4 regions of the Pseudoalteromonas sp. SS15 genome follow, and region 2 is predicted to be linked to each of the others. Evidence: predicted binding sites of a transcription regulator. Region 2 holds the regulator's gene; each other region holds the start of a gene.

Region 1 (4,353 bases), on a different contig from region 2:
GTTCGTACATGTACGAATTGAAGAACTTCATCCTGTGATCGTTACGACTCAGGCCATTAACAAAGGAGAGCTAATTACTAGCGAATCTATCAGCATTGAGTTCAAACCTAAACACTTTGTCAGGGCCAGCAATTTAGATACTGAGCAGTATCTGGTTGGTAGTAGAAGTAAAAGAGTAATTAGAGCAGGCACAGCCATTGGGCTCCATCATATCTGTATGGTTTGCAAAGGCGACAATGTGACAATTTATGCTAAAACTCGCACCTTAACAATAAAAACAACTGGCGTGGCACTTCAAGATGGAAATGTTGGTGAACAAATAAGAGTTAGAAATCAAAAGTCTGGAAAAACTATCTCCGCAAGAGTAAAAGATGTAGAATCTGTTGAGGTTAATATTTAATTTTTTACTAAAGTTATAAGCGAACAGGTCGATAGATAGGCATGAGTAATTTTTGGGTCAATTATCATGGTTAATAATGTAAAAGGGCAATCTCAGCCGAACACAGCGCTTAATAATATTAAGCAACAAAAAACTGATTTACAAAAGTCTGACGCAAACGTGGCAACTGAAACAGCAAAAGCCCCTCAAAAGGCTGCAACAGACTCTGTGAGTTTAACTCCACAAGCACAACAACTAAAAAGTTTGCAAGAAAAAGCGCAACAAGCGCCTTCTTTTGACAGTAAAAAAGTTGAGGAGCTAAAAAATGCAATCAGTGAAGGTAAATACCAGGTTGATGCTGAAAAGTTAGCTAAGAATATTGCGGCGTTTGAGTTTGACGTGTATGGATGATCAAATAAACCTTTGTCATCATAAATTAGAAAACCAATTACAGCACCTTAATGCTTTGACCCAGCTTTTAGATGCAGAGCTAGCATGCCTTGCTAGCAAAAAAGGCAATGGCTTAAAAGACATTGCTCGTGAGAAACTTACTCTTCTTAATAACATCCAAAAGTTAGATAAAGAACTTTCGGGTTTTAACCAAGATATTTTTAAAACTGAACAAATTAAACCTTTAACAGAATCTGTAAATTCTTTACTACTTAAGTGTAAGAAGCAAAATGAGGTTAATGCACAGGCAGCACATCAGGCCCAGCTTGCAGTTAAAGAGCTTAAAAATATATTAATCGGTGCCCCCACTTCTGTTACTTATGGACAAGATGGTGGTGTGATAAGTGAAAACTCTGAGTTGGTTAAAAACTTAAAAGCCTAGTGCTTGAAAAATTACTAATCACATTTTGTGGTTAGTAATAGATCACACGCTTTACTTTTCTTGGTTTGATAGCACTAATATACAGCTCATGTACTTTTTTCATATCTAGCTCTAATTCTGTCGCATAAGTATCACCGACAGAGTATGTCTTAACTATTTTAGCGCCTTTGATTAAACCGCCGACTTTACTCGATAAGCCATCCGTTTGCGCAATTGCCCCTTTTACAGTCATCGTTGATGTGAGCTTTTGGCCGTGAACTTGCTCTGCGAGTTCTCTGTATGCTTCCAGTTTGGACACTTTAATTGCCATCAACATCTTTTGTGCATTTGTTTCACCTGGCTGGCTGCTCAAAGGCGCATACCCCACAGCACGAAGAACTGGGTAATAGTCTGGCTCTTCGTAGGTATACTCTATATGCTTATCAAATACTGAGCTACAGCCTGTCAGAAGAATGGAACACGTCACCAATGATGAATAAAAAACGTTTTTCGCTTTCATAATAAACACACCAAATTAAAGTCTGCTCATTCAATGCATTTTTCACGCCAATAAAGCTGGTACGTCTATTGCTTTGATCGATTAAGCGAATCAGTTTGGAATAGAGATGATGAAACATATTCTGATAATTGTACTACTTGTATTCTGCGATCACGTAAAAGCGGAATGGTTTGAGGTAGTCGGTTATGGCGGCATAGTTGATGGTGACACGTCTTCAGCTAGACAAATGGCTGTCAAAGATGCGATCACCCAGGCCTTGATATTCTCTGGTGCAACAGTATCAAGTGTTCAAACTGTTGCTGATGGTGTACTCGAGCAAGACGAACTCAAGATTAAAACACATGGTCAGATACAGCATGTAAACTTAATCAATGAGCAACAACAAGGCGAGCAATACTCTGTCACACTACATTTAGACATTATTCCTCAGCAAGCGCAATGTGTTGAATCAAAATTTAATAAACAAATTACTGTCACACAAAGCCAATTAACACACCCTGATCAAGCTAGGTTAGGTCAAATTTTTGACATCCCTAAAGCCAGTTCACAGCGCTTATTTAATACTTTAAATGAGCGAAATTTAGGCGTAAAAATGATCCCGTACATTGATCGGAAGCTTGATGTCAGGGCTTTCTTTGCACAGCAGTTTGAGTATAACGCCAACTTAATTGATACGTTAAGTCGAAGTAGTAACACTCAGTATGTGTTACTGAGTCAAATAACAGATATTTCTCAAGGCCGAAAAATGAACAACGATTATGCATTTTGGGAAAGTGAAGCCTATATGCGTAACTTTAAAATTGATTTTGCGTTATTTGATTCGCAGACTAACGATCAAGTCTGGTCTCAGCACTACAGTGCTCAAGGTATTTGGCCACATAAAAAAACTAAGATTGTGAATGTAAATAGTGAAGAGTTTTGGCGAACCGATTATGGTCAAAAAATTCAAACTATTTACAATAAGGTGAGTCAAGACCTAAACACCGCGGTAAGTTGCCTGAAAACAACCGGCAAAATATTAATGATCGACTCTGATAGAGTGGTGATTAACTTAGGACAAAGCCATGGACTAGAAGCAGGGCAAGTCCTTTCAATCCTTCACAGAAGCAATTTGACTGCGGCAAATGGCATGCAGTTTTCACATCATATTCAAACCATTGAACAGATTGTAGTTGAACAAGTGAATGCGCAAAGTGCCATCGCTAGAAATTTAAGTGACAGACCTTTGAGTAATATTCAGCTTAATGACGTCATTAAGGTAGTTGTTAAAGAGCCTGAGTCATTCACGTTAAAATAACTTCATATACTCACAATTCAGACAATAAAATAAGGGTAATCTAGTTTTTAGATTGCCCTTATTTGTTTTACTTACTTTAATCTAAATGTGCATTATAGATAATAAAGGCATTCAACTATGAGGAAATTAATATGCTAGAAAATCGTGAAGGAAAAACAATACCCTCTGTATCATTTCCTGTGAGAATTGGTAATGACTGGCACACCGTCACTACAGAGCAACTTTTTAAAGGTAAAACCGTTGTTGTGTTCTCTTTACCAGGTGCATTTACACCAACCTGTTCATCGACACACTTACCACGTTATAACGAGCTGGCAAATGCATTCAAACAAAATGGCGTAGATGACATAATTTGTTTATCAGTAAACGATACCTTTGTTATGAACGCTTGGGCGAAAGATCAAGAAGCTGACAACATCACCCTACTCCCTGATGGTAATGGAGAGTTCACGGACGGGATGGGCATGCTTGTCGATAAGGCTGACTTAGGCTTTGGTAAACGAAGCTGGCGTTACTCTATGCTGGTTAAAGATGGTGTTATTGAAAAAATGTTCATTGAGCCTGATGTACCAGGTGATCCTTTCGAAGTTTCGGATGCCGATACCATGCTTGATTACATCAACCCAGAGTGTGAAAAGCCTCAGCCTGTGAGCTTGTTTACCAAACCTGGATGTGGTTATTGTGAGAAAGCTAAGGCACACCTGATCAGTAAAGGTATTCAATTCGAAGAGATTGTATTGGGCCGTGACGCTAGCCTAACAAGTTTAAAAGCGATTTCAGGCCAAGAAACAGTACCGCAAGCATTTATCTCTGGAAAGTATATTGGTGATTCAGAAGCGATTCTGTCGCATTTCTGATTATTGATACAAGTTATTGATAATACTCTATTGAGCGAATTGAATTAAGCTTAAGATAACAAGGAAGTTATTTTACTGTCATTTAAATATAAAGGTTTAGGGTGATAGTGAGATGAATAATCAAAGTGAGTGGCGGAGTGGACGGGACTCGAACCCGCGACCCCCGGCGTGACAGGCCGGTATTCTAACCAACTGAACTACCACTCCGCAGTGGTGGGTATTTATAGAGCCAGTTCTGGTTTGACTCTTAGATATCTAATGGCGGAGTGGACGGGACTCGAACCCGCGACCCCCGGCGTGACAGGCCGGTATTCTAACCAACTGAACTACCACTCCGCAGAGATATCTTATTTTTATTTGCATTGGCGGAGTGGACGGGACTCGAACCCGCGACCCCCGGCGTGACAGGCCGGTATTCTAACCAACTGAACTACCACTCCAGCGCGACTTACAAATTTTAGAATAATTGGCGGAGTGGACGGGACTCGA
Region 2 (4,353 bases):
CCATGTATTGGATATGGTCACCGTATTTTGATCAGCCTAAAAAGCAAAGTGCCAGCGAAGAAGAGAGCATCGCCACCCCAGATTATGTTGCTACAGATCTAAAGCAAACCAAATATTCTGAAGCCGGCATACGAAATTACCTAGTTGAAGCGAATAAAATGGAGCTCTATCAGCAACTCGGGTTTAGCCATTTTACCTCGCCGACATTCACCCTGTTTAATGGCCCACAAAATTGGCAACTTTCGGCCAATGAAGCCACTTTATATGAAAATAATATGCTGATTTTAGAGGGAGATGTTAAAGCCCTAAATCTAACTGAAGGTGCTATGATAAGCCAAATCAGCGCAGACCATATTCAAGTAGATATTATTCAGCGCAGCATGCGCTCAGATCTACCCGTAGAAATTGTGGGCCCTCATTTAAATATAAAAGGGCAAGGCCTCAATGCCGACCTCAATACTGAAATTATTGAGCTCATTAACCATACGCGAACCATTTATTATGACCAATAAACTACTTCTTTCACTGCTACTACTCGGCTTTTCTAACTTTGCTTTGGCTGAAACAGCACCTATGTCACAAGTATCAATTAAAGCAGGTAAGCAGCAAGCACAATTAAAGACAAACATTGGTATCTTTGAAGAAAATGTTGAAATCATTCATGGCAACCGTGAAATTTATGCAGACAGATTGGAAGTACATCAGCGTGAAGAGCTCGGTGAGAACAAGCAGCTTTTAGTCGCAACAGGCAAACCAGCTCGCTTTATCGAAAAGCAGCCTGATGGCTCAGTATTAAGTGCCAGCGCAGAAGAAGTCAGGTATGACGTTGCAAATCGACTGCTTACCATCAAAGGCAAAGCAGAAATCAATCAAGCAGGTCAAGTTATCAAGGCTGAAGCAATTATTTATGACATCGAGAAGCAACTGATCAGTGCCGAGCAAAATGAACAAAACAAACAACGTGTACACACGATTTTAGTGCCAGAGAAAAAGGCATCAAAGTCTAACCCTGAACAAGGTCAATGAGCATGAGTGTGTTAACTGCCACAGCCTTAGCAAAAAGCTATAAAGGCCGCCAAGTCGTAAAAAATGTCAGTTTGAGTGTGGAAGCTGGGAGCATTGTTGGTCTTCTCGGTCCAAATGGCGCAGGTAAAACCACCAGTTTTTACATGATCGTTGGTCTTGTGCCTAGCGATAAAGGTAAAGTCACCATAGATGATAAAGATATCACTTTGCTACCTATGCACAGTAGAGCACGCATGGGCATTGGTTATCTGCCTCAAGAGTCTTCCATCTTCAGAAAGTTAACTGTTTATCAAAACTTAATGGCAATTTTAGAGACGCGCAAAGACCTCAATAAAGTACAAAGAGAGCAAACTTTAGACGACTTACTGGATGAGTTTAATATTCAACATATTCGGGACAGTCAGGGCATGGCTTTATCAGGTGGTGAGCGTCGCCGAGTTGAAATTGCTCGCGCTTTAGCCGCAAACCCTAAATTTATTCTTTTAGATGAGCCTTTTGCTGGCGTTGATCCGATTTCGGTGTTAGATATAAAGAAAATTGTTGAGCATTTAAAAAACCGCGGCATTGGTGTTCTCATTACAGATCATAACGTAAGAGAAACCCTTGATGTTTGTGAGAAAGCTTATATTGTTTCACATGGTGAATTAATCGCGTCAGGTACGCCTGAATCAGTTTTAGCTGATCAAACCGTGAGAGACGTCTACCTAGGTGAACAATTCCGTCTATAGTTAAAGCAAGACATAATCCAAATAACAAAAAGGATTGTTAGAAATACATGAGGCAATCGCTACAGCTGCGCATGGGGCAGCAACTAACCATGACACCACAATTGCAACAAGCAATTCGCTTGCTGCAATTGAGCACACTAGATCTACAGCAAGAGATCCAAGAAGCGCTGGATAGCAACCCTTTACTCGAAGTAGATGAATCGGAATTAGAGCCAAATACTGATGGCAATGATTCAGACAAAGCGACCAAAGACACTGATGCTAGCGAGCAACTCTCTAATTCTGCTGATGATGGTCACGGTGATGAACCGACCAGCGATTACGAACTCGATAGCGATGCCGCACTGAGTAAAGACACGGTCAGTGACGATCTCGCTATGGATGTGACATGGGACGAGTACATGAGTGCAGCACCGAGCACCAGTAGCGGCCCAATGCCTGAAGACGAAACTGTTTATCAGGGTGAGACCACTGAAACATTACACGAATATTTAATGTGGCAATTAGAACTCACGCCATTCAGTCCAACCGATAAAGCCATTGCCGTTGCCATTGTTGAAGCCGTTGATGATGCAGGCTTACTTACTGTTAGTACCGAAGAACTCCTAGAAAGTATTAATGAAGGCAATGACGAAGAGTTAATTGAACTCGATGAAGTAGAAGCTGTATTAAAGCGTATTCAACTCTTTGACCCTGTTGGTATTGCAGCTCGCTCATTACAAGAATGCTTATGCATTCAACTCAATCAGTTTGATGCAGACACGCCTTTTATAGCTGAAACAAAAATGGTGTTAAGCGAGCATATTGATCTATTGGCCAGCCGTGATTACCGCACCATCATGAAAAAGACCAAGCTCAAAGAGCCTGAGTTAAAAGAAGTGATGACTCTCATTCACAGCCTTAACCCTAAACCTGCCGCCAGCATTATTCGTGAAGAATCTGAGTATGTTATTCCTGATGTGTCGGTGAAAAAAGTAAAAGGTCGCTGGGTTGTTGAGCTAAACCCTGAATGTATGCCTAAAATTAGGGTTAATGATCATTATGCGGCAATGTCACGCTCAGTAAAATCAAGCACTGACAGCCAATTCATTCGCTCTCACCTACAAGAAGCAAAATGGTTTATTAAGAGCTTAGAAAGCCGTAATGACACTTTAATGAAAGTTACCAATTGCATTGTGCAACAACAACAGGCATTCTTTGAACATGGACCTGAGGCAATGAAGCCTATGGTTTTGAATGATGTTGCTGAGATGGTCGAGATGCACGAGTCTACCATTTCTCGTGTCACCACTCAGAAGTACATGCATACACCCCGTGGCATTTTTGAGTTGAAGTACTTCTTCTCAAGCCACGTAAGCACTGAAAACGGAGGTGAATGCTCATCGACTGCGATTAGAGCATTGATCAAAAAGCTAATTGCTGCAGAAAATACCGCTAAGCCATTGAGCGACAGCAAAATTGCAGATATATTGGCAGAACAGGGAATCAAAGTGGCACGTCGTACAATTGCAAAATACCGCGAGTCACTCTCTATTCCACCGTCAAATCAGCGTAAGAGCTTGATTTAAGACGTAAACCAAGAGAAGGAAAATGCTTATGCAACTAAATTTAACTGGTCGTCACGTAGAAATTACAGATTCATTAAGAGACTATGTAAACACGAAGTTTGCAAAGCTAGAAAGGCATTTTGATCACATTAATAACGTTCACGTGATCTTAGATGTTGAGAAGCTGGTACAAAAAGCCGAAGCTACCGTTCATTTAAATGGCGGTGAAATTTTCGCTTCAGATGAACACTCTGATATGTACGCAGCCATTGATAAACTCGTTGATAAACTCGATCGCCAAGTTATCAAACACAAAGAGAAATTAACTCGACACTAACCATGAAACTTAGCTCGATTATCAACAAGGACTGCAGTAAAGCTGCGGTCCTTTTTAATAGCAAAAAACGTGCGCTTGAGTACATCAGTGAATTAGCGAGCCAACACCTTCCAGAACATAACGCCCACGAAATATTAGATGCATTCCTAACGCGAGAAAAGTTAGGCAGTACAGGCATAGGCAAAGGTATTGCTATTCCTCATGGCCGCCTAGCAGGCATTGATACTATTTTTGCTATTTTAGTGACCAATCAAAGCGGTATTGATTTTGACGCAATAGACAACCGACCTGTCGATATTCTCTTGGCAATGCTTGTACCTGAAGGTAATAATGCAGAACATCTAAAGACCTTAGCTGCAATTGCTGATAAACTAAACAACAAAGAGTTTTGTAAGCAGCTTCGTCATGCAAAAGACGATGACGCACTCTATCAACTTATTGCACTTCAAGATTAATTAACAGAGAGGAATCCATGGAACTGATCATCATTAGTGGTCGCTCAGGGTCGGGCAAGTCCGTTGCCTTAAGGGTATTGGAAGACCTTGGTTATTATTGTGTTGATAATATTCCAGTAAATCTCCTACCATCTTTGGTCAGAAGTGTTTCTGATAACTATGACAAGATAGCCGTCAGTATCGACGTTCGTAACCTGCCAAAAGAGCAACAAGAATTTAATGATATTCTTGAATACTTACCAGGCTTTGCAAATCCCACG
Region 3 (4,353 bases), on a different contig from region 2:
CATGCAGCGTTTGAGCTCTCTAGGTAAAATGGTTGCATCGTTAGCGCACCAAGTTAGAACGCCACTTTCGGCAGCTATGCTGTATGCAGCTAATTTAGGTAGTAATAAAGTGCCTGAAGCATCTCGTTCACGCTTTCATGAAAAACTGATGTCTAGATTGAAAGATCTCGAATCGCAAGTAAACGATATGTTGTTGTTTGCAAAAAGCGGTGAGCAGCAAGTGATCGAAAAAGTGTCTATGCAGCAACTGCTTAGTGAAGTGAAAGCGGGTGCAGATGCCATGGTGGCGATGAATAGCAGTGAGCTTGAGGTAAATTTACCAGAACCAGACATTGAGATTTTAGGTAATAAAACAGCGCTCGCCAGTGCCATCCAAAACTTAATTCACAACAGTATTCAAGTGATTGGCAAAAATGCGCACATCACATTAAGCGCAGCGCGTGATGAAGAGTCAGACAGAGTCAGAATTTCAGTGTCGGATAATGGTCCCGGTGTCGATATAGCGCTGTCAGAAAAAATATTTGAACCCTTCTTTACCACAAAAAGCCAAGGCACGGGCCTAGGTTTAGCGGTTGTTAGCTCAGTAGCTAACTCACACAAAGGTAAAGTAGAAGTCACCAATAATGAGCAAGGCGGTGCGCGTTTTAGTTTATTACTGCCGATTTCATTCAGTACAGAGCAATTGGAGGTTGTATGAGTCATTCAATTTTAGTTGTTGAAGATGATGCAGGATTAAGAGAAGCATTAATCGATACACTTCAACTTTCAGGTTTTGATACGGTTGAGGCGAGCTCTGCCGAAGAAGCGGTCATGCTTTTGAAAAAACAAACCTTTTCTATTGTGGTCAGTGATGTGCAAATGGGTGCAATGAGCGGTTTGGATTTACTCAAAACCATTAAGCTTAACTACCCAGATTTGCCTGTGCTGATGATGACGGCTTATGCAACCATTGACGATGCAGTAGAGGCCATGCGTTTGGGGGCCATTGATTACATGGCAAAACCGTTCGCGCCAGAAGTACTTCTGAATATGGTTAGTCGCTATATGCCGGCAAAAGAAAAAGAAACAGAAGGCCCTGTGGTTGCTGATCCACAAAGTCTGCAATTACTTGAACTTGCCAATAAAGTCGCTAAATCTGATGCTAGCGTTATGGTGCTAGGGCCAAGTGGTTCGGGTAAAGAAGTATTGGCTCGATTCATTCACGATAAATCAGAACGCAAAGATGAAGCCTTTGTCGCCATCAATTGTGCGGCTATTCCTGAAAATATGCTCGAAGCTACTTTGTTTGGGTATGAAAAAGGTGCGTTCACAGGCGCTATTCAAGCATGTCCGGGTAAATTCGAACAAGCACAAAAAGGCACCATTTTATTGGATGAAATCACCGAAATGGATTTAGGCTTGCAAGCCAAACTTCTTCGCGTGTTGCAAGAGCGAGAAGTTGAGCGACTTGGTGGCAGAAAAACCATCGACTTAGACGTCAGAGTTTTGGCGACCAGTAACCGTGAACTTAAAGAAGCGGTGGCTGAAGGTAAGTTCAGAGAAGATTTATATTACCGCTTGAATGTTTTTCCTCTGATGTGGCTGCCACTGAATGAGCGCCCAGGTGATATTGTAGTGTTAGCTGAACATTTGTTAGCAAGACATACCAGCAAAGCAGGTAAGCCAGCAGTGCAATTAAGTGATAGTGCAAAGCAAAAGTTATTATCACATTCTTGGCCTGGTAATGTCAGAGAGCTTGATAATGTGGTTCAACGTGCTTTGATCTTGCAGCAAGGCGATACTGTACATGGTGAAGATATCTTTATTGAAAACTATCAGCCGAGTTTAGTATCTACAAGCTCAAGGAATGCAGAAGTGTCGCCACAGATCAATGTGGAGCAACAGGCGCGACAAGTTGAGCCTGTAATCAGTGACACAGAAAATTATGATGCTGCAAATTACAAAGCGACATTACAAGATAAAGAGCATCAAATTATCTTAGATACGCTTCATAAGTGTAATGGTAAGCGTAAAGACGTTGCTGAGGTACTGGGTATGAGCCCAAGAACTTTGCGTTATAAACTCGCTAAAATGCGCGATATGGGGATCCCATTACCTGCGTAATTTTTCAACTCTGAAAGAGGCCAAAATCTTGGCCTCTTTTTAATACTAATCCTTAAATAACTCACTTAATTAACTGCATTGGTATTATTGTCAAAAAGTCGACTCACATAAAACAAACCTAATACACTGAAAACAAAGAGTTAATTTGTGGCACGCTTTGTGCTTTTACAGGTTATATGTTTTTATTGGAGTGGGTGTTATGAAAATCCAACCAAACTCTCTTTATCAAGAAATGCAGTCTCTGGCAGTAGAGGCAACGAGAAATACCATTAAAACCAATGAAGTTGCAGTACAAAAAACCGCAGCGACTTCTTCAGCACAATTTGGCGATTTGCTGTCAGACGCAATCAATACGGTAAATGGTTTACAAAAAGATGCTAAGTCAAAAGTAACGGCACTAGAAATGGGTGATAGAAGTGTTTCACTTGCCGAAGTCATGATAGCATCACAAAAATCATCAGTGGCTTTCGAAGCGACGGTACAAGTTAGAAATAAACTTGTAGAATCTTATAAAGAAATCATGAATATGCCAGTTTAATCTGGGTAGTGGAGTAGCACCGTGGCAACGAATCAATCAACCGATCTGACTTTAACCGATGGCACTGCTGGCGCTGGCTCGGAAGAGCAGCAAGAGCAAAAGTCGGGATATTTAAGCGCATTAAGTGGCGTTGATATGCTTCGCCAGGTGACTATTATCATTGCTTTAGCTATTTGTTTGGCAATTGCAATTGCGATTATTATTTGGGCACGCCAACCTGATATGCGCCCACTGGGCCAGTACCCAACTGAAGAGTTAGTCCAGACCCTAGACTTTCTAGATGCTCAAAAAATTGAGTACGAGCTTGAAGGCAACACCATTATGGTTGCCGAAACTGATTACCAAACCATAAAACTACAAATGGCCCGTGATGGGTTCACACAAGCGCCGAGCTCTGGCACAGATATCTTGATGCAAGACATGGGCTTTGGTGTGAGCCAGCGCTTAGAGCGCGAGCGCCTTAAACATAGTCGTGAACAGCAACTAGCGCGTACAATCGAAGAGCTACAAGATATCAATCGTGCCAAAGTCTTACTGGCTATTCCAAAAGAGAATGTGTTTGCGCGTCGCGAGAAAAAGCCTTCAGCCACTGTGGTTATTACTTTAAAGCGTGGCAGAACGCTTGGTGGTGAAGAAGTTGATTCGATTGTCGATATAGTGGCTTCGGCAGTGCAAGGTTTAGAACCTGCACGTGTAACCGTTACAGATCAAAACGGTCGTTTGTTAAATTCAGGTTCGCAAGACTCACTGGCTGCACGCTCGCGTAAAGAGTACGAAATTGAACGTAAGCGTGAGCAAGAATATTTAGAGAAAATTGATAGTATTCTTATCCCTGTTGTGGGCTTAGGTAAATATACCGCGCAAGTAGATTTAACCATGGACTTTAGCGCGGTTGAAGAAACACAGAAACGCTATAACCCTGACTTACCTGCTGTACGCAGCGAAACGACCTTTGAAGAAAGCAACATCGGTGGTATTACCGCAGGTATTCCTGGCGCGCTATCGAACCAACCACCAGTTAATTCAAATATTCCTGAGATTGCAGGTGGCGCTAACGGTCAAGGTTCATCGCCTTCTCGTTCACAAAAAGAAGCCACTCGTAACTATGAATTAGATACAACTATTAGCCACAAGCGTCAGCAAACAGGCGTTATTCGTCGCATCAGTGTGTCTGTGGCAGTGGACTATCTGCCAAAAGCAGATGAAGAAGGCAATATGACAATGGCACCACGTAGCCAAGAGGAGTTGATGAATATTCGTCGTCTACTTCAAGGTGGTGTGGGCTTTGATATGCAACGTGGTGATGCGCTAGAAGTTGTAACTGTCCCGTTTGTTCGTGAAGACATCATTGAGCAAGCAGATCTGCCGCTTTGGGAACAAGATTGGTTTATGAAAACCGTTCGTTTAGCATTGGGTGCATTGGTTATCATCGTGCTTATTCTAGCGGTTGTTCGCCCGATGCTGAAACGCCTAATTGACCCAGATGATACACTAGAAGACTTTGATGAAGATGCGTTAACAACGGGCGTAGACTTAGGTGATAGCACGTTAGATATGCTGAATAATGAGTTTGATTCATCAGCAGTTGGCTTCTCATCAGATGGTACTTTACAATTACCAGACTTACACGGCGACGAAGACTTACTGAAAGCAGTAAGAGCGCTTGTAGCCAATGAACCAGAATTATCGTCACAAGTTGTGAAAGCGTGGTT
Region 4 (4,353 bases), on a different contig from region 2:
GAATACGGCCTTTACCATCTGGTGCCATGTCAGTCATTTCAGCTTTACGAAGACCTAGTTGCTCCATGATAGAACCTTGGTGTTCTTCTTCAACATCAACAGTTACTGTTTCATATGGTTCTTCTAATTGACCATCTACTTCACGAAGGATTACTTCTGGACGAGATACTGCAAGCTCGTAACCTTCACGACGCATGTTTTCAATTAAGATACCTAAGTGAAGTTCACCACGACCTGAAACACGGAAGCTATCTGGGTTATCAGTCTCTTCAACACGTAATGCTACGTTGTGAACAAGTTCAGCTTGAAGACGCTCAAGGATATTACGTGAAGTTACGAATTTACCTTCTTGGCCAGAGAACGGAGACGTATTTACAGAGAACGTCATTGTTACTGTCGGCTCATCAACAGAAAGCGCTGGAAGTGCTTCAACTGCGTTTACATCACATACAGTATCAGAGATCTTAAGTTCACCTAGACCTGTAATTGCAATGATGTCGCCAGCTTGCGCTTCTTGCGCTTCGTGACGGTCAAGACCTAAGTAAGTAAGTACTTGGCCAACTTTACCGTTACGAGTTTTGCCATCAGCGCCAACAATTGTTACTTGTTGGTTTACTTTAACAGTACCACGCTTAATACGACCAACACCGATTACACCGATGTATGAGTTGTAGTCTAGCTGTGAAATCTGCATTTGGAATGCGCCTGCAGGATCTGCATCTGGCTTTTCTACTTGCTCAACGATCGCTTCAAACATTGGTTGCATGTTGTCTGAAGGCTCGTCTAGGTCAAGCGTTGCCCAACCGTTAATTGCTGAAGCGTAGATAACTTGGAAATCAAGCTGTTCGTCAGTTGCACCTAGGTTATCGAATAGATCGAATACTTGGTCCATTACCCAATCAGGGCGTGCGCCTGGCTTGTCGATTTTGTTGATAACAACGATTGGCTTAAGACCTAGTGCGAATGCTTTTTGCGTTACGAAACGCGTTTGCGGCATTGGACCTTCTTGCGCATCAACTAGTAGTAATACTGAGTCAACCATTGAAAGAACACGTTCTACTTCACCACCGAAGTCAGCGTGTCCCGGAGTGTCTACGATGTTGATGTGGTAATCGTTCCACTCAATCGCGGTGTTTTTAGCTAGGATGGTAATACCACGCTCTTTTTCGATGTCGTTGGAATCCATCACGCGTTCTTCATTACCGCCACGTGTTTCTAACGTGCCCGATTGCTCTAGTAGCTTATCTACTAGGGTCGTTTTACCGTGGTCAACGTGCGCGATAATCGCGATATTACGTAATTTTTCAATGCTCATGTTTATAACTCAGATAATTACTCGAAAGAGTGGGTTAATCCTATACACTTAATTGTGCAAAACAGACTAAATTTTAGCCTGCTAGAATTTTAAAGTGGCGTATTATCCCCTAATAAGCTCATAGATGAAAGTTTATGCAGCATTATTTTTTCAACTGACGTCACTATTCGACGAATAAAGGGCCAATTCAGTATAGAAGCTGAAATAAACCACGCCATAAAAGCGCCCGCTTTAATACAATAACTTCAACAAAATACCTTTGATAAATGTGATTTAAATGACAATACGGCCATCCTGCTGCTAATTCAGCATGGAATAAAATTAACGAATGTATTTTTGCAACTAAAAACTGGGCAAAAAAGCATCATGCACTATACTGGAGCTGCACCACGAGCGTGCACCTGCGGATCATGTTGGTGCACCATCAAGGTGCAATACAAATCAAAAAACACAAAAAACCTTTAAATTCATTTAGATAAAAAACTGGCACAATACCCGCTTATAGCTGCGCAGTAATAACGAAAGTTATAGCAAAATAACTAACCCAACGAGTTTTGGAGGACACACATGTCTCATACAGTTTTACAATTTATCAAGGAAAACGACGTTAAGTTTGTTGACCTACGTTTCACTGACACTAAAGGTAAAGAACAACACGTTTCTATTCCTCATCACCAAGCTGACGAAGATTTCTTTGAAGATGGTAAAATGTTTGATGGTTCTTCAATCGCTGGTTGGAAAGGCATCAACGAATCAGACATGGTGTTAATGCCAGATGCTGATTCTGCAAAGTTAGACCCATTTGCAGAAGAAACAACGCTAATCGTACGTTGTGATGTTGTTGAGCCATCAACACTTCAAGGCTACGAGCGTGACCCACGTTCTGTTGCTAAGCGCGCAGAAGAGTACATGCGTTCAACTGGTATCGCAGACACTGTTTTATTCGGTCCTGAGCCAGAGTTCTTCCTATTTGACGATGTTAAGTACAAGACTGACATGTCTGGTTCTATGTACAAAATTGATGCTCAAGAAGCTTCTTGGAACTCTGACAAAGATTACGAAGGCGGTAACACAGGTCACCGTCCAGGCGTAAAAGGCGGTTACTTCCCAGTAGCACCAGTTGATTCTTCACAAGATTGGCGTTCTGCAACGTGTTTAGTTCTAGAAGAGCTAGGTCAAGTTGTTGAAGCACACCACCACGAAGTAGCTACAGCAGGTCAAAACGAAATCGCAACTCGCTTCAATACAATGGTATTGAAAGCAGACGAAATTCAAGAAATGAAATACGTTATCCACAACATGGCACACCTATATGGTAAAACGGCAACTTTCATGCCTAAGCCAATCGTAGGCGATAACGGTTCAGGCATGCACTGTCACCAATCACTAGGTAAAGATGGCCAAAACATCTTCGCTGGTGATAAGTACGGCGGTCTTTCTGAAGAAGCACTATACTACATCGGTGGTATCATCAAGCACGCTAAAGCAATCAACGCATTCGCTAACGCGTCTACTAACTCTTACAAGCGTTTAGTACCAGGCTTCGAAGCACCAGTAATGCTTGCATACTCTGCACGTAACCGTTCTGCTTCAATCCGTATTCCAGTTGTTCCTTCTGAGAAAGCACGTCGTATCGAAGTACGTTTCCCAGATCCAACAGCAAACCCTTACCTAGCGTTCTCAGCAATGCTTATGGCTGGTCTTGACGGTATCAAGAACAAGATCCACCCTGGCGATGCAATGGACAAAGATTTATATGACCTACCTGCAGAAGAAGCGGCTGAAATCCCAACAGTTGCAGCTTCACTAGAAGAAGCGCTTTCGGCACTTGATGCTGACCGTGAATTCTTAACACAAGGTGGCGTATTCACTGATGACTTAATTGATGCATACATCAAGCTTAAGTCACAAGAAGTGGAAAAACTGAACATGACGACTCACCCAGTTGAGTTCGAAATGTACTACAGCGTTTAATTGCTAACTTAAGTAGTTAAACTCTAAAAGACATGACGACTCATACTACAAGTGACGAGTTCGAAATGTACTACAGCGTTTAATTGCTAACTTAAGTAGTTAAATTCTAAAAGACATGACGACTCATACTACAATTGACGAGTTCGAAATGTATTACAGCGTTTAATTGCTAACTTAAGTAGTTAAACTCTAAAAGACATGACGACTCATACTACAAGTGACGAGTTCGAAATGTACTACAGCGTTTAATTACCGAGTAATTTTTCTCCGTAGTATTTAGTGCATGACAACTCACACTACATGTGACGAGTTAAAATGCACTTAAGCGTGTATCTGACACGCACCTAAATCATATGTGTTCTCAAGCCCGCGAAAGCGGGCTTTTTTATGGTAAAGCAGTTCATAAACAACTAAAGTACTTATTGCATTGTGTGATAAGAGTTAGGGCAAAAAAATGAAATGGACGGTAATAGGGTTATCTATTTTAATGGCACTCATTGCGCTGCCAAGTGACGCTAAAATTTATCGTTGGAAAGATAAAAATGGCAATTGGGTCTACTCAGATACTCCCAGAAAAGGCGCACAAGAAGTAAAGTTAAATAAGCCATTGGTCATGCCAAGTACCAATACCAATGTCCTGCAATCACCAAACACCCAAAAGCAAATCTCTTATCAAGCAAATATCACTTCCCCAAACCATGAACAAACCATTAGAGAAAACACCGGTACCGTTTATGTCAGTGGACAGGTGCTGCCTAGCTTTCATAAAGGCTTTACCGTCCAGCTCTTCCATAACGGCAGTACTGTAGGTGCAAAGCAGTCATCCACTTCATTTGTACTTAAATCACTCTCACGAGGTGAACATAAGATAAAAATGGCTGTTTTTAACCCTCAAGGCACACAAATTGCGACAAGCAAAGAGCACACATTTTACCTTCATAAAGCCAGTGTCAGTAATCGTTGATGCAAGCCAAATGTAGGCGTATGATAAAACGCACCAAATTGGTGCATAACAATGAAAGCTGATCCATCATGGCACACTCCTTAACGTCTTTTGCTGAAAA

Evidence for each region. The regulator sigma-54, encoded in region 2, starts transcription at its own class of promoters, with help from an activator protein. The targets are predictions, from matches to a motif close to GTTGGCACGNNNNTNGNNT.
Region 1: a site for sigma-54 is predicted at 1,744-1,762, ahead of AAEU28_RS15975 (LPP20 family lipoprotein). Genes of this name have one in related genera too.
Region 3: a site for sigma-54 is predicted at 2,250-2,268, ahead of fliE (flagellar hook-basal body complex protein FliE). Genes of this name have one in related genera too.
Region 4: a site for sigma-54 is predicted at 1,798-1,816, ahead of glnA (glutamate--ammonia ligase). Genes of this name have one in related genera too.

The regions. Positions count from the first base shown of each region.
Region 1 is NZ_JBMMUD010000008.1:13,103-17,455, reverse strand. It holds gene flgA (flagellar basal body P-ring formation chaperone FlgA) at 1-400, shown strand, start outside; gene flgM (flagellar biosynthesis anti-sigma factor FlgM) at 467-790, shown strand; gene flgN (flagellar export chaperone FlgN) at 783-1,211, shown strand; gene AAEU28_RS15975 (LPP20 family lipoprotein) at 1,243-1,710, opposite strand; gene AAEU28_RS15970 (flagellar assembly protein T N-terminal domain-containing protein) at 1,817-3,007, shown strand; gene AAEU28_RS15965 (glutathione peroxidase) at 3,139-3,864, shown strand; tRNA gene AAEU28_RS15960 (tRNA-Asp) at 3,995-4,071, opposite strand; tRNA gene AAEU28_RS15955 (tRNA-Asp) at 4,124-4,200, opposite strand; tRNA gene AAEU28_RS15950 (tRNA-Asp) at 4,228-4,304, opposite strand; tRNA gene AAEU28_RS15945 (tRNA-Asp) at 4,332-4,353, opposite strand, start outside.
Region 2 is NZ_JBMMUD010000009.1:95,958-100,310, reverse strand. It holds gene lptC (LPS export ABC transporter periplasmic protein LptC) at 1-512, shown strand, start outside; gene lptA (lipopolysaccharide transport periplasmic protein LptA) at 502-1,026, shown strand; gene lptB (LPS export ABC transporter ATP-binding protein) at 1,029-1,754, shown strand; gene AAEU28_RS17305 (RNA polymerase factor sigma-54) at 1,802-3,322, shown strand; gene hpf (ribosome hibernation promoting factor) at 3,351-3,638, shown strand; gene ptsN (PTS IIA-like nitrogen regulatory protein PtsN) at 3,641-4,093, shown strand; gene rapZ (RNase adapter RapZ) at 4,111-4,353, shown strand, end outside.
Region 3 is NZ_JBMMUD010000008.1:59,809-64,161, forward strand. It holds gene AAEU28_RS16185 (sensor histidine kinase) at 1-697, shown strand, start outside; gene AAEU28_RS16190 (sigma-54-dependent transcriptional regulator) at 694-2,103, shown strand; gene fliE (flagellar hook-basal body complex protein FliE) at 2,303-2,641, shown strand; gene fliF (flagellar basal-body MS-ring/collar protein FliF) at 2,663-4,353, shown strand, end outside.
Region 4 is NZ_JBMMUD010000016.1:35,265-39,617, reverse strand. It holds gene typA (translational GTPase TypA) at 1-1,315, opposite strand, end outside; gene glnA (glutamate--ammonia ligase) at 1,883-3,289, shown strand; gene AAEU28_RS20550 (DUF4124 domain-containing protein) at 3,744-4,253, shown strand; gene glnL (nitrogen regulation protein NR(II)) at 4,322-4,353, shown strand, end outside.